2 regions of the Sulfitobacter sp. G21635-S1 genome follow, and region 1 is predicted to be linked to the other one. Evidence: riboswitches for the same ligand, from Rfam matches in the RefSeq annotation. Region 1 holds a riboswitch; the other holds the start of a gene.

Region 1 (15,032 bases):
AAGCGTGAAGCAGCGGCAAAGGCGAAGGTCGGCGCGGTCTCCGGGGATGTCAGCGTCGTCTTCTGGTTCTCGTCGGCAACCACGGAGGCCGACCCCTATGTCGCCGGGCAGAACGGCGCACCGGGCTACATGGCGCGGCAACTCGGGATGACCAACATCATCGACAGTTTCGAGGACTGGCCGACCGTGAGCTGGGAGACAATCGCCCGGAAGAACCCGACGATCATCGCCATCGCCGATATGAGCCGCCGCCGCTATCCGATGGATTCGACCGAGGCCAAGATGGCGTTCCTGACCGGCGATCCGGTGGCCAGCCTGATGGAGGCGGTCAGCGAGGGCCGGGTGCTGCCGATGGACGCGATGACGCTGAACCCTTCGACCCGGATCATCGACGGGCTTGAGGCACTGGCCGAAGCGATGGAGGCGCAGGGCCTGAAATGACCGGTGCCGCCGCCCCTGCCGCGCAGCTGCGACCCGTCGCGCTCCGGGCTGTGGTTGAGCGGCCCGAGATCGGCGATTGCGGCTGCGGAAATTGCTGGCTAGAACAACGTCTGTCGGTTTCCGCAAGGAATCAAAAAGGGAATCCGCCACCGCGCAAGCGGTGAACCGGAACTGCCCCCGCAACTGTAGGCGATGAGCGTGCAGCGATCATGCCACTGTGGCCCCGTGCCATGGGAAGGCCGCTGCCGTGACGACCCGCCAGTCAGGAGACCTGCCGACAGCAAACGTAACGCGGCCCGGGCGGGGAGTCCGGGGAGGTGTCGAATGAACTTTGTCCAGCGGTGCTCCCACGCACCCTCCATCGCCAGCCTGCAGATGTCAGCCGCCCCGGTTGCCGTGCGGGCCAGCCATGGGTTCGCCATACCCTCTTTGTCTCCGGGCGCATCACACTCCGGAGACATAGGATGTACCACAAGACACTAAGGGCGGCCCTGCTGGGCGCGGTCTGTTTCGCGCCGATGGCGCAGGCCCAGACGACCTATCCCCTGACAATCGAGAATTGCGGCGTCGACGTCACCTTTGACGCGGCCCCTGAAACGGCGGTGACTGTCGGTCAGGCCGGAACCGAACTGATGTATTGGCTGGGGCTTGGCGACAGGGTTGCCGGCACCTCGGTCTGGTTCACCGAAGTGTTGCCGGATTTCACCGAATTGAACGCTGGCATCGAACGTCTGGCCGACAATGACCCCAGCTTTGAATCCGTGGTCGAGAAGCGCCCCGATGTGGTTGTCGTGCAATATGAATGGCACATCGGCCCGCAGGGCATCGTGGCCACCCGCGACCAGTTTGCCGACCTTGGCATCCCGACCTTCGTGCTGCCCGCCGATTGCTGGGCCAAGGACAACAGCACCGGATCGGACGGCACCCGTCTGGCCATGTTCGAGATGGACAGCATCTATGCCGGTGTCACCCAGCTGGCACAGATCTTTGACGTGTCCGAAAAAGGCGCGGCTCTGGTCGCGGATCTGAAAGCCCGCGAAGCGGCGGCCATCGAAAAGGCGGCGGCGCTGGATCTTGAGGATGCCTCGGCCGTGTTCTGGTTCTCCTCCGCCGAGATGGACATCGACCCCTATGTCGCGGGCCGCAAGGGACCTCCGGGTTACATGATGGAGAAGCTCGGGCTGCGCAATGTTGTGGAAAGCGACGAGGAATGGCCGGTTGTCAGCTGGGAAAGCATCGCCCGCGCCAATCCTTCGGTCATCGTCGTCGCCGAAATGGACCGGCGCCGTTTCGAGGCGGATGATGTGGAGAAGAAGCTGGAATTCCTGCGCAGCGATCCGGTGACCAGCCAGATGGACGCGGTCAGGAATGACCGCATCGTGGTCCTGAACGCGCATTCGATGGACCCCTCGATCCGCAATGTCACAGCGCTTGAGACATTGGCCGAGGCCCTGCCGGAGTTTGATCTTCAATGAGTGATCTGGCTGCCCCCCGCGTTTTGCGGCGCACATATGGGCTGCGGGTCGCGCAGGGGGCGGCCATATTGATGCTGGCCGTTCTGGGCGGTGTCGTCATTGGTGAGACGCCGCTGCCGCTTGCGACGGTGGCGGCGGTCTTTGCCAATAACATCTGGGACGCCGGGCTGATCGTCGATCCCATCGACGCCGGGATCATCTGGAGCTATCGTCTGCCGCGCACCCTGCTGGCTGCCGCCTGTGGTGCGGGGCTTGCCCTGTCGGGTGTCGTTCTACAGGCTTTGGTGCGCAATGCGCTGGCCGATCCCTACTTGCTGGGCGTGTCCGCAGGGGCCGGAGCCGGTGCGGTTGCGGTCACCATTCTGGGCGTTGGCGGCGGTCTTCTGGGGATCTCGGGCGGGGCCTTTGTCGGGGCGACGCTGGCCTTTGCCGTGGTGGCAATGCTCGCGCGCGCGGCGGGTGGCGGCTCTGCGCAGCTGGTGCTTGCGGGCATCGCCGGTTCGCAGCTTTTCAACGCGCTCACATCCTTTCTGATCGCCAAATCGGCAAATGCGGAACAGGCGCGCGGGATCATGTTCTGGCTGCTGGGCAACCTGTCGGGGGTGCGCTGGCCCGATGTGGTGCTGGCGGCCCCCGTCACCGCGGTCGGCTTTCTGATCTGCCTGTGGTTTGCGCGGGCAATGGATGCGTTTTCCTTCGGCGTGTCCTCGGCGGCCTCGCTTGGCATCGCGGTGCGTCGGGTGCAGATCATGCTGATCGGCGCCGTGACCCTGATGACCGCCACCATGGTCAGCCTGGTCGGCTCCATCGGTTTCGTGGGCCTTGTGATCCCCCATGCCATGCGTTTTGTCGTCGGGCCACGGCATGCGCGGCTGGTGCCTGCCTCCGCCCTGGCGGGGGCGGTCTTTCTGATCCTGGCGGATATCGCCTCGCGCATGCTGATCCCCGGTCAGGTTGTCCCGATTGGTGTGGTCACGGCGCTGGTTGGCGCACCGGGCTTTGCGCTGATCCTTGTGCGCAACAGGAGATGGTCATGAGGCTTGAGGCAAAATCCCTTGGCTGGGCGGCAGGGTCGCGGCCCATTGTCGAGGAGGTCTCGCTTGAGGTTGCGCCGGGTGAGACGCTTGGCCTGATCGGCCCGAACGGTTCCGGCAAATCCACGCTGCTGCGCCTTTTGGCGGGGCTGCTGACGCGCCGCACCGGCACCGTGCTGCTGGAGGGCGCGCCCCTGACCACGCTCAGCAGGCGCGACATCGCCCAAAAGATTGCGGTTGTGGAACAGATCGCCGAAACCTCCGAGGCGCTTTTGGTGCGTGATGTGGTCGAGCTGGGGCGCACGCCCTGGCTGTCGGCGCTGGCCCCTTTCGGTGCGCAGGACCGGGCCATCGTGACCGATGCGCTGGAGGCCGTGGGCATGGCCCAGATGGCAGGGCACCGCTGGGCCACGCTGTCGGGCGGTGAACGCCAGCGGGTCCAGATCGCACGGGCACTGGCGCAGCGGCCGCGCATCCTGATCCTGGATGAGCCGACCAACCATCTTGATATCCATCACCAGCTGTCACTGCTGCGGCTGGTGGCCAATCTGCCGGTGACGGTGGTCATGGCGCTGCATGATCTCAACCAGGCGATGGGCTGTGACCGCCTGGCGGTGATGGACGGCGGGCGCATGGTCGCCTGCGGGCCGCCCGATGAGGTGCTGAGCACCGCGCGGCTGGCCTCGATCTTTCGCGTTCAGGCCACCCGGCTGCGCGACCCCGCCGACAATGCAACCGTCTTTCGCTTTCTATGTCACGAGGTGTGAACCGATGAAGCATATTGCGCTGCTGACGATCCTGTCCGCCCTGCCCCCCTTGGTGGCCCTTGCCGAAACGCATGAGGTGCAGATGTACACACGCAACGATCAGGGGGCGATGATCTATGAACCGGAATTTCTGAAAATCGCCCCCGGCGACGCGGTGCGTTTCATCCCGGTGCAATCGGGGCATAATGCCGCGATCATCGACGGGATGCTGCCGCTGGGTGCCGTGCCGTTCAAAAGCCAGATCAACGAAGAGTTCACCGTGACATTGACAGTGCCGGGCAGCTACGGAATCAAATGCTCGCCGCATTTCGCGATGGGAATGGTCATGTTGATTCAGGTCGGAGACATTCCCCAAGCCGATTTTCCAGCCGATCTTCCGCGCCGCGCCAAAGATCGTTTCACCGCCATCCTTGCCCGGGAAACCGAATGACCCTGAACCACGATCTGACCGAGGAAATCCGCGCCCATTGGTCCCGGCGCGCTGCAACCTTTGATATGTCCTTCGGGCACCGCATCGAGCCGGGCGCGGAAGCGGCGGCCTGGGCAGCCCCGATGCGCGAACATCTGGGACCGGCCCCCAGGCGTGTGCTTGAGCTGGCCTGTGGCACGGGCGAGGTCACCAGGCTGATCCATGATCAGGGCCATGACGTCACCGCGCTTGATTTTTCCGAAGCCATGCTGGCCCGGGCGCGCGAAAAACACGCAGGCAAGCCGCGTTTGCGGTTCCTTCATGCCGATGCCACACGCACGCTGGAGCCTGACAACAGCTATGACGCCGTGCTTTGCCGCCATCTGGTCTGGACATTGGTCGAGCCTGACGCCGCCTTTGCCGATTGGTACTGCATTCTGCGCCCCGGCGGACGGCTGCTGATCTATGACGGTGACTGGGCGAACCTGCCGCTTGCCGGGCGGGTGGCCGCCCGGGTCCTGGCGTTGTGGAACAGGATTTCGCCCGAGCCACATATTGACGGGGCGGTGGGCGAACAGCATCGCGCGATCATGCGGCGTCTGCCCTTTGCTGCGGGGCTGAGGGCCGAACGGCTGGCGCCCATGCTGGAGGCGGCCGGGTTCTCGCCAATCCGGCAGCTCTCTCACGCGCCGATTGCGCGGGCGCAGCGGCAGACCACCGGGTTGCGCAACAACCTGCGGACCCGGCTTTACGAAAGGTTCATCCTGCTGGCCGAAAAACCGCCGATCGCCTGATTTATCCCAACCCGGTAGAATCCTGGGGCGCGGTGGCGCAACCGGGCTTTCTCAGTTGCTTTTGCGGCGGCTGTCGTGCGGCAGGTCCCCTTCATCCAATGGAAGCGCGAGCAGCACAGCCCCCCCCTCCGATATGTCGAGCAGCCTGAGCGACCCGCCGTGGTTTTCCATCACCCGCGCCGCGATGGGCAGGCCCAGCCCGCTGCCCGGGCCGCCATTGGCCTGACCGAAACGGCTGACCGCTTCGACGAATTTTTCGCGTGGGATGCCGACGCCGTTGTCCTTCACCTCGATCACGGCCATCTCGCCTTCCCTGGCCAGGTTGACCGCGATGGCTGACATGCCGGGGCCGCCGTGCACCACGGCATTCATCAACAGGTTCAAAAAGGCCTCTTGCAGCATGAATTCGTCGCCCTTGATCACGACCGCCCTGTCGGGAAGCGCGAGGGTCAGATCCAACTGCCTCGGCGCGATCTGGGACTTGAAGCGTTCGGTGATCTGGCTCAGCAGGTCGCGCAGGTCGATCCGGGTGCCGGAGCGGTCAACATCTGTGCCGCTCGCCCGCTCAAAGGACAATAGCTGGTTTGTCAGGCTGCTCGCCTCACGGGCGGCGTCGACCAGTTCGGCGCTGCGCGCGATGGCGGATTCGCGGCTCGGGGCGTTCTGCACCGCCTCGGCCAGGGCGAGCACACCGGCGACAGGGTTTCGCAACTGATGGGCGGCGTTGGAGATGAATTCATCCTTCGAGCTGATCCGACGAGAGACGCGGTCCAGCAGGGTGTTCAACGTTTCGACAAGCTTGCGGGCCTCTATCGGCACCGGACGGCGGATCGGCTCCAGGTCGGTGGGGGTCCGGCGGGCAATGGCCATTTCCAGATCCAGCAGCGGGCGCAGGCCCAGGGCGACGCCGAACCAGACGACAAGGGCGACCGAGGCCACGAGCAGGCCGATGACAGCAAATGATCGCGTCACGACTTCATGCACGAAGTTGTTGCGCACGTCAGCGTTCTGCCAGACCGTGATGTTGAAGACCCCGCTGACACCGCTGATCGTCGTGCCATCCTGAAACCGCAGGACCCGTACCTCCTCGCCCCTGTAGCGGGCGTCGTAGTAATAGGGTTCGGCCTGATTCTGGGGGGCCGACGGGGGTTGCACCGGCGGGGTTGCGTAGCCGGTGACAAAGACGCCGTCGGGCGCATAGACATGATAGAAAATCTCGCCCCCCGAGGTATCGCTGAGGATGGCGCGGGTCGGCGGGCTCAGCGCGTCACCATCCGATACCGCGATATCGCGCGAGATTGCGAGGGCGGCCGACAGAAGACCCCGGTCAAAGATGCCTTCGGCCCTGAGTGTCGTTGTCCTGTACTGCCAGATCCCGGTGATCAGGGCGATCAGCAGCAAAGGGGTCAGGATGATCAGGATCAGCCGGGAGCGGAGCGAATGCGGCCTCATTCCGCCTGCCCGGTCAGGAGTTGATAGCCCAGACCGCGCTGGGTCTTGATCTGGATGCCATGGGGGCTGAGCCGTCGGCGCAGGCGCGAGACATAGACCTCGACCACCGTATCGGCCACATCGGTGCCGACACCATAGGCATGGTCCAGCAGGGTGCTTTTGGTCACCAGCCTGCCATTGGCGGCATAGAGGCATTCGAACATGGACATCTCGCGGCGTGGCAGGTCGATCTCGGTTTCACCGTCGAACAACTGCCGACCGGCGACATCATATTGCAGGGCGCCCACGGCTTCGCGCTGTTGCTGGGGAATGGCGCGCCTGCGCAGCAGGGCGCGCACGCGGGCCTCCAGTTCCGCCATGTCGAAGGGTTTGATCAGATAATCATCGGCACCGGCATCAAGCCCGAGCACGCGGTCCTCGGTCTCTGCCCTTGCGGTCAGCAGGATCACCGGCCGGGTATCGCCCCGCTGGCGCATCTGGCGCAGCAGCGTCAGCCCGTCCACCCCCGGCAGGTTGATGTCGAGGATGACCAGATCGGCCCCGTCGGCCTGCAGATAGGTTTCCGCTTCGGCGCCATCGGCCAGATGATCCACGGCATGGCCCGCGTCTTCCAGACGGTATCCGATGCCCTTGGCCAGGCTTGCGTTGTCCTCGATCAGCGTAATCCGCACGGCACTTATTTTCCCGCATGCAAGTTTCATGAAAGGTTCGCAGTTCACTCAGCGTAGATCAACAGGGGGCGGACACCCCCTCGTGATTCTAATTTGGTCCCTCCAATACCAGGGACTACATTCAAGGGAGGAAGATATGTCCACTTTCAAAACCACGCGTCGCGTGGCGGTTGGTCTCGTGGCCGCTGCCGCTGCAACATTCTCGGTCAAGGCACATGCCGAAGGCCAAACCATGGATATGGCGGGCAAGACCGTCGAATGGATCATCCCGTTCTCGGAAACCGGCGGTTCGGCCAAATGGGCCAACTTCTATGCCCCGCTTCTGTCCGAGGCGCTGCCGGGTCAGCCCACGGTGGTCGTGAAGTTCATGCCCGGTGCCGGTTCGACCAAGGGTGCGAATTATTTCCAGTCGCAGACCTTTGAGGACGGCACCACCATCTTCGGCTCCAGCGGCTCCACACAATTCCCGTTCCTGCTGGGTGATCCGCGCGTCAAGTTCGACTATGCCGACTGGAACGTTGTCCTGGCCTCGGGCACCGGCGGTGTCGCCTATCTGCCGCCCGATCTGGCAGCGAAGATGGACGGCATGGACGCCAGCGCCCTCAAGGAAGTCGATTTCATCTATGGCAACCAGGGTGCCACGCGCCTTGACCTCGTGCCGACACTGGCCTGGGAAATGCTGGGTCTGAATGTCGAAAGCGTCATGGGCATCAAGGGCCGTGGCGATGGCCGCCTGATGTTTGAACGGGGCGAAGCCAACATCGACTATCAGACGTCCTCGTCTTACCTGTCCGGCGTGACACCGCTGGTCGAGGCGGGCACAGCCGTGCCGATGATGACCTGGGGTGCGCTGGATGACGATGGCAACATCGTGCGCGATCCAACCTTCCCCGACATCCCGACCTTCAAGGAAGTCTGCGAAGCCACCGAGGGCTGCGAAACCTCCGGCGAAAGCTGGGATGCCTGGAAAGCGTTCTTCATCGCCGGATTCCCGGCGCAGAAGATGGTCTTCCTGCCCAATGGCGCCTCCGATGCGGCGATTGCGACCTATACCGCCGCCTTCGAGGCCATCAAGGCGCGGCCCGATTTCGCCGCGATTTCGGAAAAGCGTCTGGGCAAATACCCCCAGATGACCGGCGTGCCTGCGCAAAAGGCGCTTGCCAGCGCCACCAAGGTCACACCCGAGGCCAAGGCCTTCATCCAGAACTGGCTGCAGGAAAAATACGGCGTGTCGCTGAACTGAGACCCGCTTTGCGAGCGCCCCGCCGGCAGGCGGGGCGTTTGACCAAGCGGATCGGGAGGATTTGTCATGGAAGTCATCATGGAGGCGCTGCCGGCGCTGGGCAGTGCGTGGGGGCTGATCCTGCAGCCCGTCGTACTGGGTTACCTCACACTTGGTGTTCTGATGGGCCTTTGCATCGGGGTGTTTCCCGGTCTGGGCGGCATCGCGGGGCTGTCGCTGCTCCTGCCGTTCATGTTCGGGATGGACCCGATATTGGGGCTTGCGCTCATGGTGGGGATGGTGGCCGTGGTGCCGACATCGGATACTTTCGCCTCTGTTCTGATGGGCATTCCGGGATCGTCTGCCAGCCAGGCAACAGTGCTGGACGGCTTTCCCATGGCCAAGAAGGGACAGGCCGCGCGCGCGTTGTCGGCCGCCTTTGCCTCATCGTTGTTCGGCGGTCTGGTCGGCGCAAGCTTCCTGACGATCTTCATCCTGATCGCCCGGCCCATCGTGCTGGAGTTCCGCACGCCTGAACTGCTGATGATCACCATCTTCGGCCTGTCGATGGTCGGCATTCTTGCAGGGCGCGTCGCCATCAAGGGCATCGTCGCCGCCGGTCTGGGCATGCTGATCGGCACGATTGGCGAGGGTGCCTCTTCAGGCGATCTGCGCATGTCGTCCTATGATTTCCCCTATCTGGCGGACGGGCTGAAACTGGTCATCGTCGGCCTTGGCATCTTTGCCATTCCCGAGATCATCTCGCTTCTCCGGCAGGACCGCGCCATTGCACGCGAACCGCAGCTTGGCGGCGGCTGGCTGGAGGGTGTCCGCGACTGGTGGGCCAACATCTGGCTGTCGGTCCGCTGTTCCATCATCGGCGTGATCGTGGGTGTCATCCCCGGCCTTGGCGGGTCTGTCGTTGACTGGATCGCCTATGGCCATGCGGTGCAGACCACCAAGGACAAGTCGCAGTTCGGCAAGGGCGAAGTGCGTGGCGTGATCGGGCCGGAAAGCTCGAACAACGCCAAGGAAGGCGGCGGGCTTGTCCCGACCTTGCTGTTCGGGATTCCGGGGTCCGGGTCCATGGCGATCTTCATCGGCGCGATTGCCCTGCTGGGCTCCGGCCAGATCGAGGTCGGCCCGGCCATGCTGAAGAACAACCTTGATATCACCTATTCCATCGTCTGGCTGCTGGCCCTTGCCAATGTGGTCGGTACGGTCATCTGCATCGCGGCCTCGGGCGGGATTGCCAAGCTGACGACGATCCGGTTCGCGTTGCTGGCCCCGTTCCTGTTCATGATCATCAGCTTTGCCGCCTTCCAGTCCGGCCAGAACCTGATGGACCTGGTGGCGCTTCTGGGCATCGGTTTCCTTGGCATCATGATGCGCCGCTTTGACTGGTCGCGCCCGGCCTTCCTGATCGGTTTCGTGCTGGCCCGCCCGGCCGAGACCTATGCCAACCAGGCCGTGCAGATCGCGCAAAGCCAGTTCCGCAAGAGCTTTGGCGAAGGCATCGAATATATCTTCTCGCCCATCGTCATCATCCTTTTGATTATCACGGTGATCTCCGTCGTGCTCGGGCTGCGTCAGGCCAAGAACATCCTGGCCGAGGGTGACGTGCAATCCGGGTCCAAGCGGGCACCCTTCGTGTTCCTGCTGATCATCACCGGCTACATCGCCTATGCCTACTACGATGCGGCGTCGATCCCGGAGTACAGCCGCGACCGGACTTTCCCGATGTTCGTGGCCGGAGTCTGTCTGCTGGGCTGTGCCGCGCTGATCATCCGCATGATGCTGAAACCCGAGACCGACACGATCTTTGCCGACCGCGAGCTGAACGGCGAAGACGCCAGTGCGACCCATGGGCTGTGGCCGACGCTGTCGTGGTTTGCGGGCCTTCTGGCGCTGACCGCGCTGTTCGGCTTTATCCTGGCACTTGGCCTGTTCCTGTTTGCCTTCATGAGGTTCCGCGCGGGTGTCAGCATGGTTTACGCCGTGATCTACACGGGCGCCGGGATCGCCTTCATGTGCGGCATGGCGTGGTTGCTGAACCGTGATTTCCCGCCGGGACTTTTGCAGGAATACACCAACTTCCCCTGGCCCTTTAACTGAGAAGACTGACATGACGCAGACCGCAATCCCTTTCGTCTTCATGCGGGGCGGCACCTCGCGCGGGCCCTATATGAACCGCGCCGACCTGCCCGAAGATCTTGAAGCCCTGGCCGAAACGCTGATCGCGATCGTGGGTTCGGGGCATCCGCTGAACATCGACGGTGTGGGCGGCGGGGCCGCCGTGACAACGAAGGTGGCGATGCTTTCGCGCTCGGATGATGAATGGGCGGAGGTTGACTACTTTTTCGCGCAGGTCAGCGTCGAGGACCGGCTGGTCGATTTCAAACCCACCTGCGGCAATATCCTGTCCGGTGTCGGCCCTGCCGCCATCGAAATGGGGCTGGTCGAGGCGCAGGAGGGCCAGACAACCGTCAACATCCGCGCCGTCAACACCGGGGCAAGGGTGGCCGCCATCGTGCAGACGCCTGGCAAGGTGGTCAGCTATGACGGCGCCGCACAGATTGACGGCGTGCCGGGGACATCCGCCCCCGTGGCGTTGCAATTCATGGATACCGTTGGGGGTGTCACGGGGGCATTCCTGCCGACCGGCAACCTGATCGACACGATAGACGGAATCGCGGTGACCTGCATGGACGTGGCCATGCCGCTGGTCATCGCCAGGGCCTCAGACTTTGGCCTGACCGGCTATGAGACGGCCGCAGAGCTGGACGAAAACGCCGGTTTCTATGCCCGAATGGAGGCCCTGCGGCTGGAGGCGGGCAAGCGCATGGGGATGGGGGACGTTTCCAGATCCGTCACGCCGAAATTCGGGCTGCTGGCCCCCGCGACGCAGGGCGGCACCATTGCGACGCGCTATTTCATGCCGTGGAAATGCCATCCCACGATGGCAGTGACCGGTGCGCAATGCCTCGCCTCATGCGTGCTGACGCCCGGCACGGTGGCAGACGGCCTGGCCGCGATACCGAAAGAGACTCCCGCCACGATCACGCTGGAGCATGCAAGCGGCACCATCGATGTCGTTGTGGATTTCGAGAATACCGCGCAGGGCTTCAACCTGAAATCAGCCGGGCTGGTGCGCACGGCGCGCAAACTGGCCGCCGGAGAGGTCTTTGTTCCCCGCGCGATCTGGAAGGGGCATTGACCTCGGCCCATTTCGGTATACAATGGTATACAATAAAAGAGGGCGGCGAGAATGATGGAAGACTACGAAGAATGTCTGGCGATTGCCCGGTCGGAACTGACCCTGGCGCGCCAAAGCCTGAACGCTGAGATCGCAAACTATCCGACACCGATTTCCGGGTGTGACGCACAGTTCAATCACCTGCTGGCGGAGCGCGAAAAGGTGCGCCGCACCCTGCTAACGCTGGATGATGCCGTTTTCGTGCCTACACCGCGCTCACCAACGCCGAATGCCGGTGTCGAAAGCCGATGAAGGTTCATATCCTCGACGATTGGTTCGATACGCTGCGCGGGCTGGCGTGTTTCTCGATGCTGGATGGTCACGACGTCACGGTCTGGACCGATCATCAGCCCGACCCCACCGCCCTTGCCGCGCGCGTGCAGGAGGCCGAGGCGCTGGTGCTGTTCCGCGAACGCACCCCCATCGGCGCGGACCTGCTTGCGCTTTTGCCAAAGCTCAAGCTGATCTCGCAGCGCAGTGTCTATCCGCATATCGACGTGGAGGCCTGCAGCGCGCACAACGTGCTGCTCTGTTCGAACATGCACGGCGGTACGCCATCCTATGCGGCGGCGGAACACACGCTGGCACTGATCCTTGCCAGCTATCGCCAGATCCCGCAGCAGGCGGCCTCGCTCAGGGCCGGAAACTGGCAGTCGGGCGTCGGGCGCACCCTGCGCGGCCGCACCCTTGGCCTTTACGGCTATGGCCGGATTGCCGGTGCCGTTGCGGGTTACGCCAGGGCACTTGGCATGAAGGTGCAATGGTGGGCCTCCGAAGCGGGCCGTGCGCGGGCCGTACAGGACGGAGAGACTGTCGCCCCCTCCCGCGAGGCCTTCTTTGCCACCTCCGATATCGTGAGCGTTCACGTCCGCCTGAAACCGGAGACACGCGGGATCATCACCGCTGCGGATCTGGCCGCGATGCAGCCAAGGGCGCTTTTCGTGAATACCTCGCGTTCGGGGCTGGTCGGCAAGGGTGTGCTGGAGGCCGAGATTGCCAGGGGCCGGATTCACGCGGCGGTCGACGTCTTTGATCACGAACCGCTGACGGATGTCTCTGACCCGCTTCTCACCCATCCCAACGTCCTGGCGACTCCCCATATCGGCTATGTGACCGAGGACGAATTCAATCTGCAATTCACGGATATCTTCGAACAGATCAACGCCTATGCCAATGGCGCACCGATCCACATGATCAATGAGGCTGTCTGGACCGGGCGCTGACCCCGCAGGTTCAGCTGGCGCCGGCCACAAAGCCATCGGCAATCGCGCGCGCGACAAAATCGTCCAGCGCGCCGATCAGCGGGTGGTCCGCGCGTGGCAGAACCATCGCCTGCCGCACCGAGGTCAGCACGCCCGGCAGGATCCGCACCGCCCGATCATCGCCGAAAAAGCCCGCCAGCGATTCACGGACCCCGGCAACCGCATCGCAGCGCCCGGCGCGGAATTCGGCAAAGCTTTCGGGCGGGGTGCCGGAGCGTTCCAGCGTGGCATGCTGCAGCGATTTGCTCAGATGCATGTCATAGGCGGAGCCGGTGGAGGTCAGCACGCGCAGCCCTGCCCGGTCCACTGCGCCGACCTCTGTCAGGTCCGAGGAGGCGCGCACCGCAAAGGTGGCCTCGATCACCTTGTAGGGCCGGGTGAATGCAATCTTTCTGGCCCGTTTCTCATCAATGGCAAGAAATCCCACATCCCATTTGTCATGCTCCGCATCGTCAAAGACCTTTCCCGCGCCGTCGTAGATCACCGGCACCATCTGCGCGCCGATCTCTGTCGCGAGGCGTCGCGCCAGTGCCGGGCTGATCCCGTTCAGGACGTCTCCGTCCTGTTGCACCAGCGCCCGATTGCCTGTGTTGATCGCGACCCGCAAACGGGTGTCGCGCGCGAGAGTGTCCAGGGTTGAAGTCATCTTTGAAGGTTCCTTTGGGTCATGGGTCGGTCGCCGTGGTCTTGAACAACCGCGCGAAAAGCGGCGCGCCGATGATGACAACAAATATGCGTAACACATGATGCGCCACCACAAAGGCCATATCGGCACCAACGATCAGGGCCAGCACCGTCAGTTCGGCCTGCCCGCCGGGGGCGAAGGCGAGGATGGTCTCCATCGCGGGGGCGAGGCCCAGCAGATGGATGGTCTCGGCCATGATGATGGTCAGAATGATCAGCACGACACAAAAGCCGAGTGCCGCCGTGACAGACGTCCGGATCTCGGACATGGTCACGCCGCCGTATTTGGTGCCGACCCCCATGCCGATAAAGAACTGTGCCGCCCATACCGCCTCTGCCGGGGGGCGGTGCTGCAGCAAGCCCGTCAGGGCGCAGCCCGCAGCCAGGATCAGCGGCCCCAGGATAGATGCCCCGAACATGCCCGCCCGCTTCGCGACCTGCCAGCCGACAAACCCGCAAAAGACCATCAGGGCCAGCTGCGACAGGGGGATCGAGGCCGCAGGCTGGCCCGGCGGATTGCTGAGGTCCGCATCCCAGGCCCATCTCAGCAGGAAGGGCAGGACAACGACGATGACCATGACCCGGGTCGCATGGATCAGCGAGAGGGCGCGGACATCTGCGCCTGCTTCTTCTCCGAACAGCACCATGTCCTGAAATCCGCCCGGCATGGCGCTGTAATAGCTGGTTGGAAAATCATATCCCCAGAGCCGTTGAAAATACGGCACGCCGACCGCCCCGATGGCAAGTACCATCACCGGGATCAGCACCAGTGTCGGCCACATCGCCCCCATGGATACCAGCAAAGAGACCGTGAAGGTCGCCCCGACAGCAACGCCCAGAATGGTGCGCATGCCATCGCCCAGCATCTTGTTGCCGCGCATCGGCACCCCGGCGAGCGAGGCGATCAGGCAGGCAAGGATCGGCCCCAGCAGCCAGGGCAAGGGCAGGCCCAGAAGGTGAAAGGCGGCAGCGCCACTGGCCGCCACGCCAAGTGCGGTGATGAAGCGGATCATGCGCCCTGTGCCTTCAGCCTGTGGCGCAGCGAGGTTTCCAGGTGAAGTGCTGCGGCTGTCCCGGCGGCCTTGGCATCACCGCTCCGGATCGCCTCGATGATGTCACCGTGCTGCTGGCAGACCGTTTTGATCCGCGCTTCATCTTCCAGCGTTGTGGGCCCCAGCAGCATCAGGGCATTGTTCAGCGCCTGAGCCGAGGCCAGCAGGAACCGGTTTCGCGCCGCAAGGCAGATACACCGGTGGAAGTCCTGATTGATCGCGGAGGCTGTGCGCGCATCGTCGCGCGCCGCGAGGATCCGGTCGTTCATATCCACCATCGTGTCGATCTCTGCCGGGCTGGCGTGTTTGGCCGCCATCTCTGCCGCCGTGCGTTCCAGCACCACGCGCATCTCGTAAAGCTCCACGATCTCGGGGTGTGTCAGGGTGCGGATGACGGCGCCGATCCGTGCACGGTGCTCGACGATCCCGTCACTCTCCAGCTTGCGCAGCGCTTCCCGCACGGGTGTGCGCGACAATGCCAGACGTTCGGCAACTTCCACTTCGCGCAGCCGG
Region 2 (15,032 bases), on a different contig from region 1:
CCACCCCTGCGTTGAGCGAAGATGAAATTGTCATAGACACGCCTTTCTGCTGTATCATTCCGTCAGAGTCAGGCTCACTTCTATGCAGGGTCACCTTAACGCTGCGCTAACAGATAAAATCTGTCCTATTCCTCCTGTCCTCAGTTGCGTGGCACGTTTCGCAACAGGATGATCTCCAGCCGGTTGTTCCGCCGTGCCATCGGGTCGGTCACGACAGGTGCCCGGTCGGCATGTCCCGTGACCCGGCGGATGCGTTCGGCGGGCACGCCGCTGTGTTCCAGCAGTTTCCGCATTTCAGTGGCGCGCCGCGCCGACAGGTCCCAGACCGGGCTTTCTGCCAGGACGATGGGGTTGGCGCGGACATGCGCGCCGACCGCAATCCTGTTCGTGACCGCCGTGACGGTTCCGGCGATCATTGCCGAGAGGTCTTTCAGGATCTGTGTCGGGGCGGCCGTCTTTTCGTCAAACAGCGGGACATCCTCAAGATCAAACAACTCGATGACCAGTCCTTCGTCGGTGATCCGGGTCACGATGTGCCGCCTGGCATTTTCCATCACCAGGCTTTCGCCCCCCATGCCCTGCAATTGTGCGTCGAGATCGCGAAAGCGCTGCTCTTCGCTCTCGGCGGCTTCGCCGTTATCGGCCTTGTCGCTGGCCCCGCTTGCCTTGTCATCGCGGGCGGCATGTTTTGCGGTTGATCCGGTGCCTTCCTTGGGCAGCGTCATCTCGGAAAAGATGCTTTCGCCGCCAAAGGCCCCGTTGCCGCCGCCGGACACGCGGTTGACCGGGATCGTCGGCGAAAAGTAATCCGCGATTCCCTTGCGTTGTTGTTCCGTTGTTGCATTCAGCAGCCACATCAACATGAAGAAGGCCATCATCGCGGTAACAAAATCCGCATAGGCGACTTTCCAGGCCCCACCATGGTGCCCGCCGCCGCCGACGACCTTCTTGCGTTTGATGATGATTGGCTGCGCATTTGCCTGCGCACTCATCTCCACCACCTCTTTTTCACCCGGGATCAGGGATAAGGGATGAGGTTTACTGCACGCTTAACAGGTCAATTTGTCGGGAAATTCAGGGCTGCAAAGGATCGGCGGATCAGGGCAGACGCCGCCGTGCCGCGAGCCGCAGCTGTTTCTGCCGCTCGCGGAAACGCGCCTTGTCGTCCTCTGTCGTCCGGTCGAAACAATGATGGCAGCTCACGCCTTCTTCGTATTCGGGGCGGTCGCGGTCCTCCGGCAGGATCGGTTGACGGCAGCCGTGGCAGAGCATGTGCGGCCCTTTGCGCAGCCCGTGACCGACGCTGACCCGTGCATCGAAGACAAAGCAGTCACCCTGCCAGGTACTCTCCTGCGCAGGGACGTCTTCAAGGTATTTCAGAATGCCGCCCTTGAGGTGAAAGACCTCTTCGACGCCTTGCCCCAGCAGGTAGTTTGTCGATTTCTCGCACCGGATGCCGCCGGTACAGAACATCGCGATCTTCTTGTTGTGGAACCGATCCTTGTTGGCTTCCCACCAGGCGGGAAACTCGCCAAAGCTGGCGGTCTTGGGGTCAATTGCCCCGTCGAATGTGCCGATGGCGACCTCGTAATCGTTCCTTGTGTCGATCACGGCCACTTCCGGATCGCGGATCAGGTCGTTCCAGTCCTGGGGCTCGACATAATGTCCGACCCGCGCCTGCGGGTCCACGTCAGGCTGACCCATGGTCACGATCTCGCGTTTGATCCGCACCTTCATGCGGGGGAAGGGCGGTGTTTCGGAATGCGCTTCCTTCCACTCCAGATCGCTGCAACCCGGCAGGGCGCGAAGATGGGCAATTACCGCCTCGATGCCCCCGCGCGGCCCCGCGATGGTGCCATTCACACCCTCATGCGCCAGCAGCAGCGTCCCCTTGACACCCTGCGCGACACAAAGCTCCAGCAGCGCGGGTTTCAGCGCGGCGGGGTCGTCGAACCGGGTAAAGTGGTACAGGGCGGCGATTGTGTGCATGGGGCGGAAATAGGCCCTTGGGGGGCTGTTGTGCAAGGGGGTGCTGGGGTAAAACCCGGTATCCAATCAGAAACGGAGTGACCGCGATGCATGCCCTGATCGTAATCGACGTACAGAAGGATTTTTGCCCGGGCGGCGCGCTTGCGGTGCCCGAGGGTGATCTGATCGTGCCGGGCATTACCGATCTGATGGCAGAATTCGATGCGGTTGTTCTGACCCAGGACTGGCACCCGGCGGGGCATTCCTCCTTTGCCAGCGCGCACGAGGGGCGCGCGCCCTACGACATGATGGAAATGCCCTATGGTCCGCAGGTCCTCTGGCCCGACCACTGCATTCAGGGCAGCCTGGGGGCGCAGTTCCACGAAGGCCTTGCCCAGGACCGTGCAGACCTGATCATCCGCAAGGGCTATAACCCGGCAATCGACAGCTATTCCGCGTTTTTCGAGAATGACCACAGCACACCCACCGGGCTGGAAGGCTATCTGCGCACCCGCGGCATCGACAGGCTGACCATGGTGGGGTTGGCGCTGGATTTCTGCGTCAACTTTTCGGCTGTTGATGCGGCGAAACTGGGCTTTGCAGTGACGGTGCGGCAGGATCTGTGCCGCGCGATTGATCTGAATGGTTCGCTGGAGGCCGCGCGGGCCGGAATGACCGCGAGCGGCGTGCAACTGGCCTGAACCTAATTCAGCGGGCTTTCTGTCTGTGCCAGATCAAGCAGACCCAGCGCTTCCAGCCCGCCCAGTGTCGAATCGACTGCCACGGTGGCCAGGACAATGCCCATGACCCGGCTGATCACGCTTGACCCGGTGGTGCCGATCAGGCGGCCAATCCGTGAGGCCAGCAGCAAAAGCACCAGTGTCAGCAGCAGCACGAGCACCAGCAACCCGCCGGTGATCGCCTGATCGACCACGGGATTGGTATGATTGTCGGTCAGGATCACAATCGCCAGCATGGCACCGGGCGAGGCGATCGAGGGCATCGCCAGAGGAAAGACCGCACCTGCCAGGTGATCGCGTTCGGCGCTTGCGACCTCCTTTTCGGGTTTGCTGTCGCCAAAGATCATGGTCATGGCAAAGAGGAACAGGACCATCCCGCCCGCGACCTGGAACGATCCCAGCCGCAGCCCCAGGGATTCCAGCAGGAACTGGCCGCCAATGAGAAACGCCAGCAACACGGCCCCGGCCACAAGCACCGCCCGCAGGGCGAAACTGCGGTGCAACTGCTTGGGAACATGGGCAGTCGCATAGAGGAATATCGGAATGCTTCCGATGGGGTCGATGACCACCACCAGCGTAATGAATTCACGGATCAGGTTCTGCCAGTCCATCGGGGCGGCTATCTTTCGGGGCTGAATGCTGGGCGTTGCCCTACATTATCTGGATTGAACGGCGGGTGAAACGCCAAAGCGATCCGTCAGGGCTAAAGGCCTTCGAAGATTGGCTTTCCCTTGGCAAAGATGCCCCGGACAAGGCGCAGTTTGCCTGCAATCTGCGCCCGGTCCCTGAACTGGTCGTTGGACACCACGGGCATGTTGTTTTCCCTGGCGTATTTCAGCAGGAAAGCATCCGCTTCCGTCCCGGCGGGGCAGACCATCACCCGGTTCTGCGGCAGGCCCAGTGCCTTGGCAAAATCCTTTTCCGTCAGGCTCTTGTCCTTCAGGTGATGCCGTGATGAGGCATCAAGAAAGACAACCGGTGCATATTTGCGTTTCAGCAGGGCGCTGACGACCAGCCGCAGGCTGGCCAGTTCCGCCACCTCGCCATCCCAGTAGAGGACATTGGTGCCGTCGATCACGATGTCCTTGCGGTCACTGGCGGCGACAGTTTCGCTGGGCGGGGCGGCAGGTGCGGGCGGGCGGCCCAGCCGCGACAGGGCAACGGCACCCAGCACCAGCACGGCGGCACCGCCCCAGCCCCATGCATTTGCCGCAATGAACGGATAGGACAGCGACAAAAGCGCCGCCAGCGCGGCTGTGCCCAGCAAGGTCTGCCAAAGCGCTGTGGCCAGGCAGCGGACATAGCCAAAGGCGGCCAGCGCCAGGATAACGGGGGTCAGGATCTGCAATGGTGTGAGGCTTGCAAGCACATCCATGGTTCAATCCTAACCTTTAGCCTTGCCCCTGTCCTGCAGTCTTTGCCACAAGGGTGCGGAAGTTCTGAGGAATAACTGATGGTCGATATCGCAACCCGCGTCTGGAATCACAAGTGGAAGATCGACCCGATCGTCCGGTCCCTGATCGACATGGATTTCTACAAGCTGTTGATGTGTCAATCCATTTTCCGCAACAAACCGGATACCGAGGTCACGTTCTCGCTGATCAACCGGTCTGACCACGTGCCTCTGGCCAAGCTGATCGACGAGGGCGAGCTGCGCGAGCAGCTGGACCATATCCGCTCGCTCAGCCTCAGCCGGGGCGAAAGCACCTGGCTGCGGGGCAATACCTTTTACGGCAAGCGTCAGATGTTCCGGCCCGATTTCATGGAATGGTTCGAGGGGCTGCGCCTGCCGCCCTACCACCTAGAGCGGCGTGGCGACCAATATGAGCTGACCTTCGAAGGCAAATGGCACGAGGTCATGCTGTGGGAAATTCCCGCGCTGGCGGTGCTGATGGAACTGCGGGGCCGGGCGGTGCTGGACACGATGGGCCGCTTCGAACTGCAGGTGCTCTATGCCCGCGCGATGACCCGTGTCTGGGAAAAGATCGCTGTCCTGCGCGAGATCCCTGACCTCTCCGTGGCCGATTTCGGCACCCGCAGGCGGCACAGCTACCTCTGGCAGGACTGGTGCGTACAGGCCATGCAGGAAGGCCTGGGCAAGGCCTTTACCGGGACCTCGAACTGCAAGATCGCGATGAGCCGCGAGCTGGAGGCGATCGGGACAAATGCGCATGAGTTGCCAATGGTTTACGCTGCATTGGCCGAAGATGACGCGGCGCTGGCGCAGGCCCCCTACGAGGTGTTGTCGGACTGGCACGAGGAGCATGACGGGAACCTGCGGATCATCCTGCCGGACACCTATGGCACCAAGGGTTTCCTCGACAATGCGCCGGACTGGCTTGCCGGCTGGACAGGCATTCGCGTGGACAGCGGCGACCCGGTCAAGGCCGCGCAGATTGCCATCGACTGGTGGAAGTCGCGGGGTGAGGATCCGACCCAGAAGCGGGTGATCTTCAGCGATGGTCTGGATGTGGACAAGATACGGGAACTGCACGGAAAATTCGCCGGAAAGGTGAATGTCTCCTTCGGTTGGGGCACATTGCTGACCAATGATTTCAGGGGCCTGGTGAAAGATGATGCGCTGGCCCCTTTCTCGCTGGTGTGCAAGGCCGTGGCGGCCAATGGCAGGCCGACGGTGAAGCTGTCGGACAATCCCAACAAGGCGATGGGTCCGGCCGAAGAGATCGAGCGCTACAAGCGGGTGTTCGGGGTTGGCGCGCAGGACCGTCAGGAGGTTGTGGTCTAGAACGCGCGCAACGGCCCCGGCCGATGGGGGCAAAGCACGGGTGTCTACTTTGGCGTGGTCACCTCGCGCCCTGCCGCGTTCATCTGCCGTTCCCGCCAGATGATCAGCAATCCGCCACCTGCCAGCAGCAGCGCGCCGGGGAACAGCTCGGACCAGGGCGCTTCGCCGTAGAACAGCCAGCCCAGGACAAAGGCCAGCGGGATGCCGAAATAGCCGAACGGTGCAAGGTTGCTCTGTTCAGTCATGCGGTAGGCCGTCACCAGCACCAGCACGGCAAATCCGCCGAGCCCGCCCATCGCCACAATCCACAGCAGGTCCGTGCTGTCCTGCATTGGCGTGAAACCGCCCGTGGCCAGCGTCAGCACCAGCGCACCCAGGGTCGCGACGCCGGTGGAATACAGGTTGATCAGGGCTGTTGGCGGGCCGTCGTCCATCATCCGGGCGGTAACGGCGGTCAGCGCATAACAAAGCGCCGCGCCCAGCGGCAGCAGGGCCGCCAGCGAAAAGCTGTCCCGGCCCGGGCCCACGATCATCACCACCCCGGCAAAGCCGACCAGCACCGCGGCCCAGCGCACCAGCCCGACCTTTTCGCCCAGCAGGGGCACGGCGAGTGCGGTGACAAAGACTGCGTTGGAATAGGAGATGGTGGAGGCGGTGGCAAAGGTCAGGATGCCCAGCGACAGGTAAAAGAAATATTGCGCGAAGGTCAGGATCAGCCCGCGCAGCAGGGCCAGTTTCCATTGCCGCATGTGCAGGCTGCGTCCTTTGGCGTGCCAGTCCCGGGAAGTCCAGAGGACCAGAAGTGCCGGGATCAGCCCCACCAGGTTGCGGTAGGCAGAAAGTTCGGCGGCCCCGTAGCTGCCGGAGAGGTGTTTGATGATCAGCCCCATGCCATCGAACAACAGGATCGCAAACAGCGAATAGAGAATCGCGAGGGTGGTTCGGCTCACGCGGCGAAGGCTCCTGTCAGAGGGGGAGGGTTGTCCGCCTGTTATGGGCCGCAGGGCAGAGCAGGGCCAGAGGAAATTGAAACGTTATGGTCGGACGCGGGCAGGCCACCACCCGATCCGGGGCCGGAGTACCGGGGATTGCGCACCGGGGCCGGCATTTCCAGACAGCGCAAGGCGTTGCTGCGGGCAAGCGCATTCGGCGCATGAGTTGTCGTGAATGAGCCTTGCCTTGGCTGGGCCGAAGTGCAACATTGGGCTTGCTTGGTGTTCCCGTAAGCGCCCCTTTGGGTGTGGAACCGAACAGGGAATTCCGTAAGGGCCGCACAGCCTGAAACGGAAGCCGCCCCCGCGACTGTAAGCGGAGAGTCTGTGCCCAACGTGCCACTTGACCATTCGGTCGGGGAAGGCGGGCAAAGGCATCGACCCGTGAGCCAGGAGACCTGCCAGGCGTGAGAAACTTGAAACAGGTCGTCGGGTGTGACGGCAAGGAGAAGACCATGACTACAATGACTGCCAAGTCGCAGACCGCCAGCCGCTTTGTTCCCGCGATCTTTGCCGCCGTTCTGGGCCTTGCCCTGATCACGCTGACCGGGCACGTTCAGGCCGCCGCGTTGCATGATGCCGCGCATGATGTGCGCCATGCCACAGGTTTCCCCTGCCACTGACCCCTATGGGCCATCGGGATCAGGTCTGAGCCGCGTCAAAGCAGGCGGTGACCCCGTTCCCCCTGGTGAACAACGCAGCGCGTTCCGGTCAAAGACCTTTATCAGCTTGAGGCGCTGCCGATTTTCGGCGGCGTGTTTGCGTTGATTGGTATCGGTGCCGGCGCGTTGCCATGAAAGCAAGAGGATCTCGTTATGACTTCACGGTTTTTGGTTTCCGCCCTTTTTGCAGGGGCTTTGGCGGGTGCGATCATCGGCCTGCTGCAACTGGTATTTGTGCAGCCTGTGCTGCTGCATGCGGAGCTTTATGAAAGCGGGGAACTGGTCCATTTCGGCGCAGAGGCGGTCAGCGCCCATCCCGCCTTGCCCGGTTTCGACCTGATGCGCGACGGGTTGAGCGTGATTTTCACCATGCTGACCTATACCGGTTATGCGCTGATCCTGGTTGCGGCCATGAGCTTTGGCGAGGACCGCGGTGCGCGGATCGACGGGCGTTGGGGTATCCTGTGGGGCGTGGCCGGTTTCGTGGCCTTTCATCTGGCCCCCGGATTTACCCTTGCCCCGGAAGTGCCCGGTGTGGCTGCCGCCGATGTGGCTCTGCGGCAGGTCTGGTGGTTTGCGACGGCGATTGCGGCCTGTGTGGCGCTCTGGCTGCTGGCCTTTGGCCAGAACTGGGCGGCCTGGAGTGCGGCGGCGCTGTTGCTGGCCGCACCGCATCTGATCGGCGCGCCGGAGCCCGAGACCTTTACCGGTCCTGTCCCGACCGAGATCGGCGCGCTGTTCGCGGCGCGTGCGCTCGGCGTCGGTCTGGCGGCCTGGGTGTTGCTCGGGTGCTTTGCGGGCTATTTCTGGCAGCGCGAAGGGGAGCATGCCGCCCAGGCGGCGTGAGGGTGTGATGGGCAGAACGCTTGCGCTTTTCGTCATCGGCCTTGTCTTCGGAGGCGGTCTCGGCTTTGCCTTTGCGGCGGGCAACGGGATCACCTTTGACGGGCATGATCATGGGGATGCGGCCCAGCATGGCGGGATGGATCACGGGGGCATGACTGTCGGCGGGATGGATCATGCCAAGATGCACGAGACGCCGATTGCGGTCCCGGCGGATGCCGCGCCCGAGGTTCAGATCATGATCAGCCCGGACCCGATGGCGGGCTATAACCTGCATGTCATGGTCGAGAATTTCGAGTTTTCGCCGCAGAACGCCAGCCTGCCCCATCAACCGGGGCAGGGCCATGCGCATGTCTATGCGAACGGCGTCAAGCTGGCCCGGATCTATGGCCCCTGGATGCATCTGGATGGCCTGCCCAAAGGCCAGGTGGAGATCGAGGTAACGTTGAACAGCAACGATCATCATCCGCTGGAGGTGGAGGGCACGCCGGTAACGGCCCGGGCCGTGGTGGAGGTGGAATGACCGCAACGCTTTATGTCTGCACCACCTGCCGCGCGGGTGAGGTGCTGGAAGAGGATGCCCCCCGGCCCGGCGCGCTGCTGCACAGCGCATTGACCGAAGCGGGGGCACCTGACGCGGTCGAGATCGTCGGGGTGGCCTGTCTGTCCGCCTGTTCGCAGGGGGCAGCGGTGGCGCTGTCGGAGCCGGGCAAATGGACCTATGTCTATGGCCGTCTGACCCCGGCGGATGCCCCCGATATCCTGTCCGGTGCCGCCGCCTATGCCGCTAGTGCCGACGGGCTGGTGCCCTGGCGTGAGCGCCCCGTGATTTTCCGCAAGCAGAGCCTTGCGCGTGTTCCCCCCTTTACCCTGCCTTTGGAGGCTGCCGAATGAATGACCTGAGCAAAATTCCCGTGACCGTGATCACCGGGTTTCTGGGCGCTGGCAAAACCACGCTGATCCGCCATCTGATGACCAATTCGGGCGGGCGGCGGCTGGCTGTTCTGGTGAACGAATTCGGGACCGTGGGGGTGGATGGCGACATCCTGAAATCCTGTGCAATCCCCGATTGCCCGGCAGAGAACATCGTGGAACTGGCCAATGGCTGCATCTGCTGCACGGTGGCGGATGATTTCATCCCCACCATCGAGGCGCTGATGGCGCTGCCCACGCGACCCGATCACATCCTGATCGAAACCTCCGGTCTGGCGCTGCCGAAGCCGCTGCTCAAGGCTTTCGACTGGCCCGCGATCCGTTCGAAGATCACGGTGGACGGGGTGATTGCCCTGGCCGATGCCGAAGCTGTGGCTGCGGGTCGTTTCGCCCCTGACGAGGCGGCGGTGGATGCGCAGAGGCTGGCCGATGACAGCCTGGATCACGAGACCCCGCTGTCCGAGGTATTCGAGGATCAGATTGCCTGTGCGGATATCATCCTGATGTCCAAGGCCGATCTGGCCGGTGAGGAAGGGCTCGCCACGGCGCGCCGGATCATCGAGGCGGAAAGCCCCCGCCCGATCCGCATCCTGCCGATGACCGAAGGGGTGATCGACCCCAAGGTGGTGCTGGGCCTGAATGCCGCAGCCGAGGACGATCTGGCGGCCCGCCCGTCGCATCATGACGGGGCGGATGACCACGAGCATGATGATTTCGAGACCATTGTGGTGCCCATGCCCGAGGTCGAGGATGTGAACGCGCTGGTCGCGGCCATCGAAAGGCTGGCAACCGAACAGCACATCCTGCGGGTCAAGGGCTATGTTGCGGTGGCGGGCAAACCGATGCGCCTGCTGGTGCAGGCGGTGGGCGCACGGGTGCGGCAGCAGTTCGACCGCCCCTGGGGCGCGGATGCGCGGCAGGGCCACCTGGTGGTGATCGCGGAGCACGACCACATCGACACCGCTGCCATCCGGGGTGTTCTGGGGGCCTGACACCATGCACGTCGTCTTTCGCGAAAGCCACGGGCTGGAGGACAGCGAAACCCCGTTTGATCCGGGCCAGACGCCTGCGGATCTGGTGGTGCTTTCGTTCTCCGACAGTGACCTCGGCGCCTTCGCGGCGGGCTGGCACCGGGGTGGCGGGCCTGAAGGCAAGCTGCCCACGCTGCGGCTGTGCAATCTTGTGGCGCTGCGGCACCCGGCGTCGGTGGACAATTATGTCGAACAGACGCTGACCGGGGCCAGGGGCATCCTGATCCGGCTGATCGGGGGCGAGAACTACTGGCCCTATGGCATCATGCAGGTGCAGGATTTCGCCCGGCGCAACGACATCGCGCTGGCGGTGCTGCCCGCAGACGGGCGCGAGGACCCGACGCTGGACAGCTATTCGACGCTGCCGGTGTCGACCCTGCGGCGGTTGTCGCATCTCTGCGACGCGGGGGGTGCCGTGGCGGCGCAGGCGGCGCTGGCGCAGCTCGCGCTGGCCGCTGGGTTCTATGCGGGCCCGGTGCCAGGGAGCAAGACGGTGCCGGACTGCGGGATCTATGATCCGGAACAGGGCGTCATCCCCTTTGCCGATGTCACCGGCGATGTGGTCGCTGTCACCTTCTACCGCAGCTACCTGACTGCCGCCGACACCGCGCCGGTGGATGCGCTGATCATGGCGCTGCGTGACCGGGGGTTTACGGCTGTGGGTCTTTTCGTGCCCTCGCTGAAGTCCGAGACCGGGCGCGCCTTTCTGGATCAGACGCTGGCGCGGCTGGGCCCATGTGCCATCGTCAACGCCACGGCATTCTCCGGACGGGGGGAGGACGGCACAACGCCGCTGGATGGCCCCGGCTGCCCGGTGTTTCAGGTTGCGCTGTCGACGGCCCGTCAGAAGGAATGGGCCGAGGCCGAGCGGGGGTTGTCGCCTGCGGACCTTGCCATGCATGTGGTGCTGCCAGAGGTGGACGGGCGCATCTTTGCCGGGGTTGTCAGCTTCAAGGCGCCGGAAAAGAAGGACCCGCACCTGCAATTCTCGCGCTTTGCCCACCGGGCAAATGCCGAACGGATCCATGCGGTGGTGGACCGGGTGGCGGGCTGGCACCGGCTGGCGCGGACACCGGCAAGGGACCGCAAGCTGGCGCTGGTCTTGTCCACCTATCCGGGCCGTGAAGATCAGATCGCCCATGCGGTCGGGCTCGATGCCCTGGCCTCGACCGAGGATATGCTGCTGACCCTGGCCGATGCGGGCTATGGCGTGGAACCTGCCATCGGCTTTGGCAAGTCATTGAACCAGAACACGATTTCCTGGCCTGTCGATGGTGACATGTCATATTTGACATGTCTTCCCGACACGCTCTTGAAGGATCTGAACACCGCATGGGGGCCGGTGGAAGATGACCCGCTCTACCGGGACGGAGCGTTTCATTTTCCCGCGCAGCGCTGCGGAAACGCGCTGGTCGCGCTGCAGCCCGAGCGGGGCAGCATTGCGGCCCGCGATACGGATTATCACGATCTCGCCCGCATCCCGCGCCACTCCTACGTGGCCTTCTACCTCTGGCTGCGCGCCCAGGGCATCGATGCGCTGGTGCATATCGGCGCCCATGGCACGCTGGAATGGCTGCCGGGCAAGGCGGTGGCGCTGTCGGGGGACTGCTGGCCCGAAGTCCTGACCGGGCCGATGCCGGTGATCTACCCGTTCATCGTCAACGATCCCGGCGAGGCTGCGCAGGCCAAGCGGCGCATCGGGGCGGTGACCCTCGGCCACCTGCCGCCACCGATGAAGGAGAGCGAAACGCCGCAGGCGTTGTTGCAGCTTGAGCGACTGCTGGACGAATATTCCACCGCTGACGGGCTGGACCCGGCGCGCCGCGACCGGCTGATCGACACCATCCGGTCAGAGGCACGGGCCGCAGGGGTGGAGGATGATCTGGGCATGGACGATGCCACCAGCGCGGCGGAGGCCATCACCCGGATCGACCGTTTCGTCTGTGACATCAAGGAAAGCCAATATGGGGACGGGCTGCACATCTTTGGTGCCGGTGACGGCGAAAACGCAGGCCTTCTGGCCGCGCTTGACGGGCGGCGTGTTGCGGCCGGCCCCTCCGGTTCGCCCTATCGGGGGCGGTCCGACGTATTGCCCACGGGGCGCAACCTCTATGCCGTGGACCCGCGCAGCGTGCCGACCCGCGCGGCCTATGCGCAAGGCGTCAAACTGGCCGAAGAACTGATCCGCCGCCATCTGCAGGACCAGGGCGATTATCCGCGCGGGCTGGTTGTCGACCTCTGGGGCTCCGCCACCATGCGCACCGCCGGAGAAGAGCTTGCCATGGCGATGCATCTGGCCGGGTTGGCCCCGAAGTGGGACGAAGGGTCAGAGCGGGTATCAGGTTTCGAGGTGCTGCCGCTGACCCTGCTGAACCGGCCCCGCATTGACGTGACCCTGCGTGTCTCTGGCCTGTTCCGGGATGTCTTTCCGGGCCTGTCGCAGCTGTTCGAGGCTGGGGCCGCCGCCCTGGCCGAGCGCGAAGAAGCGCCCGACATGAACCCCTATCTGACCCGCACGCCGCGTGTCTTTGGCCCCAAGCCGGGGTTGTATGGCATGAACATGGAAGCCGCGATGCTGGATTATTCCGACGAGGGGCGCGCGGCAGCGGGGGAAGCCTGGCTGAAAGCCTCCGAATGGTCCATCGACGCAAAGGGCGTGTCGCATCAGGACCGCGCTGCTCTGGAGGCGCGGTTGCAGGGAGCCGACAGTTTCGCCCATGTGCAGGACCTCACCGAAAGCGATCTGCTGCTGGCGTCGGATTATGCCAGCCACGAGGGTGGATTTGCCGCCGCCATGGCACATCTGGGGGCGGTGCAGCCTGCGATGTACCATGTTGACAGCACCGTCATCGGCGCCCCCCGCGCCCGCACCATGGCCGAGGAGATTGCCCGCGTGGTGCGTGCCCGTGCCGCGAATCCGGACTGGGCCAGCGGCATGATGCGCCATGGTTTCAGGGGTGCGGCAGAGGTCGCCGCAACGCTGGACAATCTGGCCGCCTTCGCGCATCTCACGCGGGCCGTGCCTGCGCATCTTTTCGACCTATATTTCGATGCGACGATGGGCCGGGAGGATTTGATGGAGTTTATGGAACGCGAAAACCCCAAGGCATTGGCAGAAATGCGCGCCCGTTTTGTGGCGCTGCGCGATGCGGGCCTTTGGGTCACACGGCGCAATTCGATTTCTGCCCAGATGGACGCAGCCGAATGACCGCGCCTGTGGTCAAGGGATATTGCCCAGGCGCGCTGCGCCCGATGATGTCGGGCGACGGTCTGGTGGTGCGGGTGCGCCCTTTCAACGGACGTCTGCGCCGGGCACAGGCCGATGGCATCGCGACGCTGGCCGCCGCCCATGGCAACGGGCTGATCGACCTGTCGAGCCGGGGCAACCTGCAGATCCGGGGCGTGCGGGAGGACAGGCTTGCGGCGCTGATCACCGGTCTGGGGGCGATGTCGCTGGTGGATGCGGATGCCGAGATCGAAAGCCGGCGCAATGTGCTGGTCACCCCCTTCTGGCAGACGGGCGAGGAAACAGAGGGCTTTGCCGCCGCGTTGACCGAGGCGCTGGCGCAGCCGGATGCGCCGCGGATTCCGGGCAAGTTCGGTTTTGCCGTGGATACGGGCCGCGCGCCGGTGTTGCAGACCGCTTCGGCAGATATCCGGCTGGAACGGGACGCGGGTGGTGGTCTGATCCTTGTTGCGGATGGGTTCGACAAGGGCAAGCCCGTCGCTTCCGGGACAGTCGTGGCAGAGGCCATGGCGCTGGCGCGGTGGTTCGTCGAGATGCGGGGCGATCATAGCCGCATGGCCGCGCTGCTGGCCGGGGGTGTCGCGCTGCCCGGCGGGTTCATCGTACCGCGTCAGCGTCAGGATTACCTGCCACGACCCGGTTATACCCCGCTGGGGGCGATGGTCGGCCTTGCCTTTGGCCAACTGGAGGTCAAGACATTGGCAAGTCTTGCCAAGCAGGGGGGCCTGCGGATGACCCCCTGGCGGATGTTGCTGGTGGAAAGCGCGCGCAAGCTGCCCAAGGTGCGCGGTGTGATCACCGACCCAGATGATCCGCTGCTGCGTGTGGTCGCCTGCACCGGCGCGCCGCGTTGTGCGCAGGGGCTGGCAAAGACCCGCTCCGTCGCGCGCAGCCTAGCACCCCATGTTCCCCCCGGCAGCCTGCTGCATATGTCGGGCTGTGCCAAGGGCTGTGCCCACGCCCGGCCCGCGCCGCTGACGGTGACGGCCACCCGCGATGGTTTCGACCTGATCCGTCAGGGACGCGCCGGCGATGCGCCGGAGGCGACCTCCCTCACTCCCGAAGACATTATCAAGGCGATCTGAATGCCCCACAGCTACATCACCGATGGCGCGGAGATTTACCGCCAGTCCTTTGCCACGATCCGGTCGGAGGCGGCGCTGGCGCGTTTCACGCCCGAGGAAGAGATCGTCGCGGTGCGCATGATCCATGCCGCCGGGATGGTCGGGCTGGAAGAACATCTGCGCTTTTCCCCCGGTATGGCAATTGCCGCCCGCGCGGCGCTGGAGGATGGCGCGCCGATCCTCTGTGATGCCTATATGGTCAGCGAGGGGATCACCCGCAAACGTCTGCCGCGCGAAAACGAGGTGATCTGCACCCTGCGCGACCCGCGTGTGCCGGAGATGGCCGCCGCGATGGCCAACACCCGCTCTGCCGCCGCGCTCGAACTCTGGCGGCCGCAGCTGGCCGGGGCGCTGGTGGCCATCGGCAATGCGCCCACGGCGCTGTTTCACCTGCTGAACATGCTTGAAGACCCCGCTTGCCCGCGCCCGGCTGCGATCATCGGGTGCCCTGTCGGCTTTATCGGTGCGGCGGAAAGCAAGGATGCCCTGATGGCCGACCTGCCGGTGCCGTCGATGATCGTGCAGGGGCGGCTGGGCGGCTCGGCGATCACTGTCGCGGCGGTGAATGCGCTCGCCAGCAGGGTGGAATAGGCATGGGCAGGATCATCTGCGCGGGCCTCGGCCCCGGCGACCCCGAATTGATGAGCGTGAAGTCGGATCGGGTGATCCGGGGCGCCCGCCATGTCGCCTATTTCCGCAAGAAGGGTCGCGCCGGACAGGCCCGGACCATCGTCCGCGACATGCTG

What was found. Region 1 has a riboswitch for cobalamin ahead of O4H53_RS06700 (ABC transporter substrate-binding protein). Riboswitches for the same ligand answer to the same signal wherever they lie in the genome.
Region 2: it holds a riboswitch for cobalamin, as region 1 does, so the genes downstream of both, O4H53_RS20700 (CbtB domain-containing protein) here and O4H53_RS06700 (ABC transporter substrate-binding protein) in region 1, are expected to answer to the same signal.

The regions. Positions count from the first base shown of each region.
Region 1 is NZ_JAPWGV010000004.1:186,537-201,568, forward strand. Features, by position in the region: gene O4H53_RS06695 (ABC transporter substrate-binding protein) at 1-441, shown strand, start outside; cobalamin riboswitch at 539-734, shown strand; gene O4H53_RS06700 (ABC transporter substrate-binding protein) at 906-1,916, shown strand; gene O4H53_RS06705 (FecCD family ABC transporter permease) at 1,913-2,953, shown strand; gene O4H53_RS06710 (ABC transporter ATP-binding protein) at 2,950-3,717, shown strand; gene O4H53_RS06715 (pseudoazurin) at 3,722-4,147, shown strand; gene O4H53_RS06720 (class I SAM-dependent methyltransferase) at 4,144-4,920, shown strand; gene O4H53_RS06725 (sensor histidine kinase) at 4,972-6,372, opposite strand; gene O4H53_RS06730 (response regulator transcription factor) at 6,369-7,073, opposite strand; gene O4H53_RS06735 (tricarboxylate transporter) at 7,180-8,286, shown strand; gene O4H53_RS06740 (tripartite tricarboxylate transporter permease) at 8,353-10,380, shown strand; gene O4H53_RS06745 (4-oxalomesaconate tautomerase) at 10,391-11,482, shown strand; gene O4H53_RS06750 (hypothetical protein) at 11,534-11,773, shown strand; gene O4H53_RS06755 (D-2-hydroxyacid dehydrogenase family protein) at 11,770-12,744, shown strand; gene O4H53_RS06760 (transporter substrate-binding domain-containing protein) at 12,755-13,429, opposite strand; gene O4H53_RS06765 (AbrB family transcriptional regulator) at 13,449-14,480, opposite strand; gene O4H53_RS06770 (GntR family transcriptional regulator) at 14,477-15,032, opposite strand, start outside.
Region 2 is NZ_JAPWGV010000025.1:34,106-49,137, forward strand. Features, by position in the region: gene O4H53_RS20660 (flagellar hook protein FlgE) at 1-34, opposite strand, end outside; gene O4H53_RS20665 (flagellar motor protein MotB) at 141-992, opposite strand; gene trhO (oxygen-dependent tRNA uridine(34) hydroxylase TrhO) at 1,099-1,989, opposite strand; gene pncA (bifunctional nicotinamidase/pyrazinamidase) at 2,076-2,669, shown strand; gene O4H53_RS20680 (MarC family protein) at 2,672-3,319, opposite strand; gene O4H53_RS20685 (NYN domain-containing protein) at 3,412-4,083, opposite strand; gene pncB (nicotinate phosphoribosyltransferase) at 4,162-5,454, shown strand; gene O4H53_RS20695 (DMT family transporter) at 5,499-6,404, opposite strand; cobalamin riboswitch at 6,650-6,866, shown strand; gene O4H53_RS20700 (CbtB domain-containing protein) at 6,911-7,069, shown strand; gene O4H53_RS20705 (CbtA family protein) at 7,262-7,954, shown strand; gene O4H53_RS20710 (hypothetical protein) at 7,962-8,474, shown strand; gene O4H53_RS20715 (DUF1636 domain-containing protein) at 8,471-8,845, shown strand; gene cobW (cobalamin biosynthesis protein CobW) at 8,842-9,876, shown strand; gene cobN (cobaltochelatase subunit CobN) at 9,881-13,123, shown strand; gene cobG (precorrin-3B synthase) at 13,120-14,247, shown strand; gene O4H53_RS20735 (precorrin-8X methylmutase) at 14,248-14,877, shown strand; gene O4H53_RS20740 (precorrin-2 C(20)-methyltransferase) at 14,880-15,032, shown strand, end outside.